DNA from 2 places in the Paenibacillus sp. SER-28 genome. Region 2 is predicted to be linked to the other one. Evidence: riboswitches for the same ligand, from Rfam matches in the RefSeq annotation. Region 2 holds a riboswitch; the other holds the start of a gene.
What was found. Region 2 has a riboswitch for glycine ahead of sdaAB (L-serine ammonia-lyase, iron-sulfur-dependent subunit beta). Riboswitches for the same ligand answer to the same signal wherever they lie in the genome.
Positions count from the first base shown of each region.

Region 1: linked by a shared signal. The riboswitch ahead of ACUYLD_RS23270 (alanine/glycine:cation symporter family protein) and the one ahead of sdaAB (L-serine ammonia-lyase, iron-sulfur-dependent subunit beta) in region 2 are both predicted to bind glycine.

Region 1 is NZ_JBRECM010000014.1:64,459-68,608, reverse strand. It holds gene ACUYLD_RS23280 (LacI family DNA-binding transcriptional regulator) at 1-275, opposite strand, end outside; partial or broken gene ACUYLD_RS23275 (glycoside hydrolase family 1 protein) at 406-1,599, shown strand; glycine riboswitch at 1,768-1,844, shown strand; glycine riboswitch at 1,863-1,957, shown strand; gene ACUYLD_RS23270 (alanine/glycine:cation symporter family protein) at 2,118-3,536, shown strand; gene ACUYLD_RS23265 (iron-containing alcohol dehydrogenase) at 3,594-4,150, opposite strand, start outside.
Region 2 is NZ_JBRECM010000003.1:491,968-496,117, forward strand. It holds gene ACUYLD_RS12440 (DUF6359 domain-containing protein) at 1-1,283, opposite strand, end outside; glycine riboswitch at 1,499-1,614, shown strand; gene sdaAB (L-serine ammonia-lyase, iron-sulfur-dependent subunit beta) at 1,826-2,515, shown strand; gene sdaAA (L-serine ammonia-lyase, iron-sulfur-dependent, subunit alpha) at 2,505-3,404, shown strand; gene ACUYLD_RS12455 (Ig-like domain-containing protein) at 3,476-4,150, opposite strand, start outside.

The DNA.
Region 1 (4,150 bases), on a different contig from region 2:
ATGGTTTGAAATTCATATTGGCCCGCTACTTCCACAAAGCTGTCCAGAAAAGCGAGAACAATTTCATTAATAGTTGAAGTAATGATACCGATCTGAAGCGTCTGACCCTTGGATAGAGAAATGGCATTCCGATTAGGAACATAATCTAATTCCTGCATGATTTTCAAAATCTTAGCTCTTGTTTCGTGACTAACATGGGGGGACTGATTTAATACTCTGGATACCGTAGCTTTGGAAAAGCCCGCCAGTTTTGCAATTTGATCAAGATTCGACATGGTGCTTCTCCTCACATAAGAAAAAATACTTGACATGAAACGCGTTACAACGATTAGGATGCTTATGAAGGCATTACGTCTATTCTAAGGTATCTGTCAATGCATTTCAAAGGAGAACGGTTATCGTTAGGTTGCATTGTTCGCTGAAATGGGCTTTAAAGTATTCCGTATGTCCATCTACTGGTCGCGGATTTTCCCGAATGGCTATGATGCCGAGCCGAATGAAGCAGGATTGCAATTCTACGACAATGTATTTGATGAGCTGCGCAAGTATGGTATTGAACCGCTGGTAACATTGTCACATTATGAAACACCGCTAGGTCTGACGCAGAAGTATAATGGCTGGCTGGGTCGTGAAGTCATACAGCATTACGTAAATTATGCCGAAACGGTGTTTACACGCTATAAGGATAAAGTAAAATACTGGCTGACCTTTAATGAAATCAATGTAATGACCATGAGCCCGTTCACCGGTGGCGGTGTGGTTATTGACCGTGTAGAAAACAAACAACAAGCGATATATCAAGCATTGCATCATCAATTTGTAGCTAGTGCACTGGCGACCAAACGGGGACATGAGATCATCCCGGGCGCACAAATCGGCTGTATGCTGGCACGTATTGAAAGCTATCCACATACGTGTAACCCAGAGGATATACTGAAAGCCCAGCATGAAAATCAGATGAACCTTTTCTTTACGGATGTGCATGCCCGTGGGGAATATTCCAATTACATGAAGCGCTATTTTGAAGAAAATAATGTTGTAATACACACAGAACCAGGCGATGCTGAAATATTGAAAAATAACACGGTTGATTTTATCTCATTTAGCTACTATATGACCTTGACCGTATCTGCAGGTCCAGAAGGTGAGAAAGCAGCAGGAAACCTGATTGGTGGCGTGAAAAATCCATATTTACAGTCCTCTGACTGGGGCTGGCAGATCGATCCGATCGGCCTGCGTGTTACGCTGAACACGTTATATGACCGCTATCAAAAGCCGCTGTTCATCGTGGAAAATGGTTTGGGTGCGTATGATAAGGTGGAAGAAGACGGCTCTGTGCATGACACGTATCGCATTGATTACTTGCGTCAGCATATTGCCCAAATGAAGGAAGCGATTGCCGACGGTGTTGATCTGGTTGGTTACACCAGCTGGGGCCCTATCGACCTTGTGAGCATGTCTACATCCGAAATGTCCAAGCGCTACGGATTTATTTACGTTGATCTGGATGATGACGGTAACGGAACGCTCGAACGCTCCAAAAAGGACTCTTTTAACTGGTATAAAAATGTGATAGCAACCAATGGTGAAGAATTGTAATTCCATATCGTCTCGGGCGGGTATAGCAGAGGACATCCTAAGGATGAAATTTGCTGTATCCGCTTTTTTGATAGACACAATAATAATATTTCAGAGGGCTTCACAAACTTTTCACTTGTAATAAGCTGAAAGTTTTCTGTATAATAAATAAAAATTTCATATGTCTGGTTGATGTTTGCGGGAGATGGAACGAAAGTTCCGACCGAAGGGGCAAAACTCTCAGGTGCTTAGGCTGGTTACAGCAACAAGCGGGGACCGTAAACGGACAGAACTCTGGAGAGACCCTTAATTGGGCGCCGAAGGTGCACCGCAGAAAACATCTGCTTAAACTCTCAGGCAAAAGGACAGAGACGCGAATAACCTGTGACAGGGAATGCCCCTAGGCTTTTTTATGAGCTATTAGAGGTAGAAACCTGCACAAGATGGTTGTATTTTTTCGTGCCTTTAACCTCTCCAGGAGTCGAATCAGCGGATTTGACTCTTTTTTGTTTTCTAATATGCTGGAGGAGCGGGTTGAAATGAATTTGGTACATGTATTAGAAACGATTGACAGCTGGATATGGGGAGCGCCGCTTCTTATTCTTGTAATGGGCACTGGGTTGTGGCTAACGATCCGTTTGAAGCTGCTCCAGGTTATTCGATTGCCTTTGGCGCTCAAGCTAATTGGTAAAGCGCCGGACGAAGGTAGCGGAGATGTAAGCAGCTTCGGAGCATTGAGTACGGCACTGGCAGCTACTGTAGGTACAGGAAGTATCGTCGGCGTGGCAACAGCGATCAAACTGGGTGGGCCCGGTTCATTATTCTGGATGCTGGTTGCAGCTTTTTTCGGGATGGCAACCAAATATGCGGAAGGATTATTATCCGTTAAATACCGTGTTAAAGACCGGAATGGACAATTTTCGGGTGGCCCGATGTATTATATTGAAAACGGGCTTGGCCGCCGTTTCAAGCCGCTGGCGATGTTGTTTGCCTTTTCTGGTGTTCTTGTAGCCCTATTTGGAATCGGTACTTTTCCGCAAGTAAAGGCTATCGTTTCTTCGACGGAAAGTAGCTTCGGAGTGCCAACGGTAGTTACAGCGATCATTATTTCCGTGTTAACGGCTGTTGTTACGATTGGAGGACTCAAAAGTATTGCCAAGGTATCCACAAAGATTGTTCCATTCATGTCGGGGCTCTATATCGTAGTTTGCTTAATTGTACTCTTTAAGTTTGCAGGAGAGCTTCCTCATGCGATTGCTTTAGTATTACAAGGGGCCTTCTCGACCACATCTGCAACGGGTGGATTTGCCGGAGCGACGATTATGTTGGCGATGCGAAGTGGAGTTGCCAGAGGTATTTTTGCTAATGAAGCTGGTTTGGGAAGTGCGCCAATTGCAGCAGCTGCTGCTAAGACGAAATGGCCTGCAGAACAAGGGTTGATATCCATGACAGGCGTATTTATCGATACGATGATTATTTGTAATCTGACGGGATTTACGTTGCTGGTTACGGGAATATGGAGTGGAAATGACGATGGAGGTCTGATGACCCAGCATGCGTTTTCCAGTGCCTTTCCGGCTGGTGCAGAACTCGTGACGATTAGCCTTATTTTATTTGCATTCACAACGATACTGGGCTGGAATTACTACGGGGAACGTTGTGTTGAATATTTACTGGGTGTCAAATGGATTAAACCATACCGTTATTTGTTCATCGCACTTGTGGCAGGAGGTGCGTTCATCAAGTTGGAAGCCATTTGGCTGCTGGCAGATATCTTTAACGCAATGATGGCTTTCCCGAATCTGATTGCACTGCTTGGCTTATCGGGAATCGTAGTTGCAGAAACCCGAAACTATATGGATTCTCTGTATCCTAATAAGAAAAAGGGCATTCTTGCAGGTGCCAATGTAGGGGCAGCTATTCAAGTAGAAGAAAAGGGACACACGGTTAATTCATAAATTCCAAAAGGGAGTGCCCTCAGCCATCATAGGCTTGAGGACACTCCCTTTTGAATGTTATAACGATGCACGCAAAATAGCTAAAATATCTTCTTGATTCAGCTTTTTATAATTACCAAAGCCTCCGTATTCCATTTCACGGGCTGCAATGTTTGCGATTTTTTCCAATTGCTCATCATTAATATTGTAATCGGCCAGGGTGGAAGGGGCACCGAGACTTGTCCAGAATGCACTAAGACGGTCAATACCTTCCAAGGCGATTTCTCTATCTGTTTTACCTACGGTGTCTAAGTCAAACATGCTGAGCATCAGCCGCTTCATGCGTGCAGCATCCTGATCCACTGTATGTCTCATCCAGTTGGGAAACAGAATTGCCAGACCGCCAGCATGAGGAATATCATATACAGCGGATAATGCATGTTCAATCGTATGCGAAGCCCAATCCCCGAAGTAGCCCATTTGTAGTGTTCCGTTAAGAGCAATCGTTCCGGCATATAAAATCGTTTCACGATGCTCGTAGTTGTGCAAATCCTCCAGCAGTTTAGGTGCAGTTTCGATCACGGTTTGCAGCACGGAAAAGCACATACGATCTTGCAACGGTGTATTTTTAACAT
Region 2 (4,150 bases):
TCTACAGGGGAAGAATCACCGATGAACGCTGCCTTGCCTTGACCTACCTTGGAGATAGCGGCATAAGGCCCTTCTGCACGGCCCCCGCCGTTATAAACTCCCTGGTCTACAGCATTCCCCCATTTGTTCGTGCCTGAAGGGATATAAGCAATGCCTTTAGCCTTGGTAGGATCAATAATAGCCAGCGTAGATCCTGCATGCATTGCAATCGAGCGCACACCCTTGGTAATACCGAAAGATTGATCTGCGGCTACAATGTCAGTAGCATTCACGTCACCAAGCGCATTATAACGGAAACGAACACCAAAGTTGGTCGCCAGCCAATCGGAGCTTGTTAATCCTTGCATCGCAGGTGATGCAGCTTCTTCTGCAGTCATGCCTTTGGCCGGATTAGTATAGGCTCCACGACGGTAGCCATTCATAACTTCGGAGGAATCCCAACGGTTTTTGTTACGGTCCGCATTATAATGATCGGAGATGAAGAAGACGCTCCCCCCGTTATTCACGTATTGCAGCAGAGCAGCCTGCTCGGATGCCTTAAAGGCAACATTCGCTTCACCAATAATGAACACATCATATTGGCGCAGCTTGTCATATGTTATGGCCTGCTCTCCATAAGTAAAAGGAATGGGACGATTCAATTGGTCTACCGTAAAGCCTACATTACGCAGTCCATTGGCAAAGTCGGAGAAGGCGCCTTCAATGACCCAATCTGCTGCGCCAGCGGTCTGTGCGTGCGTATTATCGAACAGCACCTTTTTGCCTTTTCCATCCGGCAATGTAGTACCGGGTTGACCCGGGTTGCCAGGTTCACCTGGTTCCCCCGGCTCGCTTCCGCTCACCAGTTCAACAGCGCTTGGGCTTTTCACTCCACCAAAATTATTGTAGGCGCCGAGTGTACCCGTCACACGAATTTTGCTGCCGATCAGCTCAGGATGGCCTGACAGCCCAAATTGCCCTCTGTACGCTGAAGTCAGCTGTACATCCAATAGATTAGACGTATTACGTTCATTTGCCTGATCGGCAATCAGTACGTTAAAATCATTCGCGAACGGAGAAGAAAAGTTAGTCGTTTTCGATCCGGTAGCATGTCCGACGATGTAGCCTTCCACCGTCACCGTACCTCCACTGCTTTGGCCCTGAAGTGCTTCGGCTACTGTCAATGCTCCCTCTGCCTTGACCTGACCGAATGGTACGAAGATCCCGATCAGCAGTGATACGATTGCTGCTAGATGCAGCATCCCTTTTAAGCGTGAACCTGTGAACCGCAAGCCTTTTACCATACGTCAATATCCCTCCTATGTTTTCCATAAATGTACTTGTCCTTTATCAGATTAGCCGCCAATCTTCTAATTCCTTCCTGATTTCATCCATAATTATGTAAATTTTAATCTTTTTTATTGGAAACACACCTGTTTATGTAAAAATCGAACCCTGTGATTGACACCGAGCACGGCATACATTACCCTAAGAAAGACATGTAGAACGGTATACGCGAATGAAGATGACGGGAGAGTCTGTCCAGGGAGCCTACACTCTGGCGGCACCGAAGGAGCAAGACGCCAGCACCCGGCTGGCGGATAATCTCTCAGGTCCATGTATCGTCATCTGACGCAACTCTGGAGAGAGCGCAAGCCACCCAAGGGGTAAGGCGGTAAGAACACCGCACGAAACTCTCAGGTAACGAGGACAGAGATAAGGGAAACTTCCTTATCCTGTCCTTTTTTGTGCTCACATTGCGCGTCAGCATTAGGAACCGTCATAAACGCGCAAAGACGCGGAAATACCATATAGTATGGTATTAGAACATACAGGGGGCCACACCATGCGTTTCAAAGATGTATTTTCCATTATCGGCCCGGCCATGACCGGACCTTCCAGTTCACACACCGCAGGCGCGGTGCGACTCGCACGCGTTGCCCGGCACTGGCTCGGAGCGCAGCCTGACCGTGCCCGCATGACATTATACGGCTCCTTTGCCGATACGTATAAAGGACACGGTACAGATCTGGCGCTCATCGCAGGACTGCTTAATTACGATACGGACGATCACCGGATTCCCGATGCCGAGCAGTGGGCCGAACAAGCCGGGATGGCCGTGGAATTCGCCGTCAGCGGACTCCCCGCCCCTCATCCGAACACTGTCCGTTTCGAGCTGTGGAAGGGCGAGGATCAGCGCACACTGTTGGGCTCCTCCATCGGCGGCGGCAGCATCCATGTCCAGCAACTGAATGAATTCCGGGTCAATCTGACCGGGGAGCTGCCTACGCTGGTGCTTCTCCACTCGGATAAGCCCGGTACATTGGGCGCGATAACTTCAGCGCTGGGCGAGGCTCACATTAACATTGCCTATATGCACGTAGATCGCAAGGGCCGGGATGGTGAAGCACTCACCGCCATTGAAACGGACAGTTCTGCTCCAGCTGAACTAATTGCGGAACTGCGTTCTTTACCTCATATGTATGAAATTAAGATGATTAATTTGAAAAAAGGAGCTGAATCCGATGCGGTTTAGCCATCTGCATGAGATCAGCGCTTTATGCGCTGAAGAATCCACCACGATTGGCCGCTTGATGATTCAAGAGCAGGTACAAGAAACGAATACAACGGAGGAAGAAATCTTTCGCCAAATGTCTGATTATTATGAAGTCATGAAGGAAGCCGTTCATCGCGGTCAGACACAAGACACCGTATCCCGCAGTGGATTGACGGGCGGTGACGGCAAGCGCCTAGCCGAGTATCTGCGGGCAGGGGAAACCTGCTCCGGTGATGCCTCCGCGCTCGCCATGGCTTATGCCCTCTCCGTGTCGGAGGTTAATGCATCCATGGGTCGCATTGTCGCCACGCCTACCGCAGGCTCATGTGGGGTTATCCCTGGTGTATTCATCAGTGCGCAGGAACGGTTCGGCTGGGATGATGAGCATATGGTGAACGGCCTATTCGCCGCTGGAGCCATTGGCTACGTGATCGCCAACAACTCCTTCATTTCTGGCGCGGAGGGAGGCTGTCAGGCTGAGATTGGCTCAGCTATCGGGATGGCCGCTGGCGCTATGGTCGAGCTGCGCGGTGGTACGCCTGAACAGGCTGTTCACGCCGTGGGTCTCGCCCTTAAGAACACGCTCGGCCTGATTTGCGACCCCGTCGCCGGACTCGTGGAGATCCCGTGCATCGTGCGCAACGGGCTGGGAGCCGTGACTGCACTTGCCGCAGCAGATATGGCTTTGGCGGGTGTGCGCAGCGCTATTCCGTCTGACGAAGTCATTGACGTGATGCTTGAAGTCGGCAGTGCGATGCCGTCGAAGCACCGCGAGACCGCCAAAGGCGGGTTGGCCCAGACGCCGACTGGCAAGCGTTTGACCGAATCACTTACACGCAACACACCAACCAAGAAGGATAAGTCATAAATTATAAGCGGTAGCCTCCTTAAAATAAAAGAGCAAGCCTATCGTCCTTGGACGTATGCTTGCTCTCTTTTTTACTGAACGGTTACCTGTACCTTCGTCATTTTACCTGCATATTTCACAGTAATTACAGCTTTACCCTTGCCCTGTGCCTTAATGTTACCGTCTTTGACGGTCGCAACAATAATTCTGGACGAGGACCAGACAGCCGGTTTGGAAACATCCTTCTCCGACTCATCCTTATACGTGGCTGTAGCCGTAACCTTAGCCAGCTGTCCTGCCTTCAAATTCAAAGCAACTTCGTCTGTTTGCAGGTATTTAAGCGTATCAACATCCACGGGTACACTAATTACCTTCCCGCCAAACTTCGCCTGAATGTTAGCTTTACCGTAGCTAACCGCAGTAACCTGACCCTTTTTAACAGTGGCTACCTTATAATTAGACGTTTTCCATTCAGCTTGGGCCGTAACGTCCTTTTCTTTACCATCACTCGATTTAACCACAATCGCGATGGTTTTTTGATCTCCAGATTTGAGCGATAATGCAATTGCATCCGCTTCAATCTTTTGCGCTACGTCCACTTCTACCGTAAACGTAATGTTTTGCTTGCCATATGAAGCAGTCACAGTTGCCTTACCGCTACCATTCGCTTTGATCAAACCTTCGCTAACCTCAACCACTTTTACATTGCTAGTTGTCCAGGTGGCGTCCTTAGTTACATCTGTTTTTGTACCGCCACTCTTAACTCC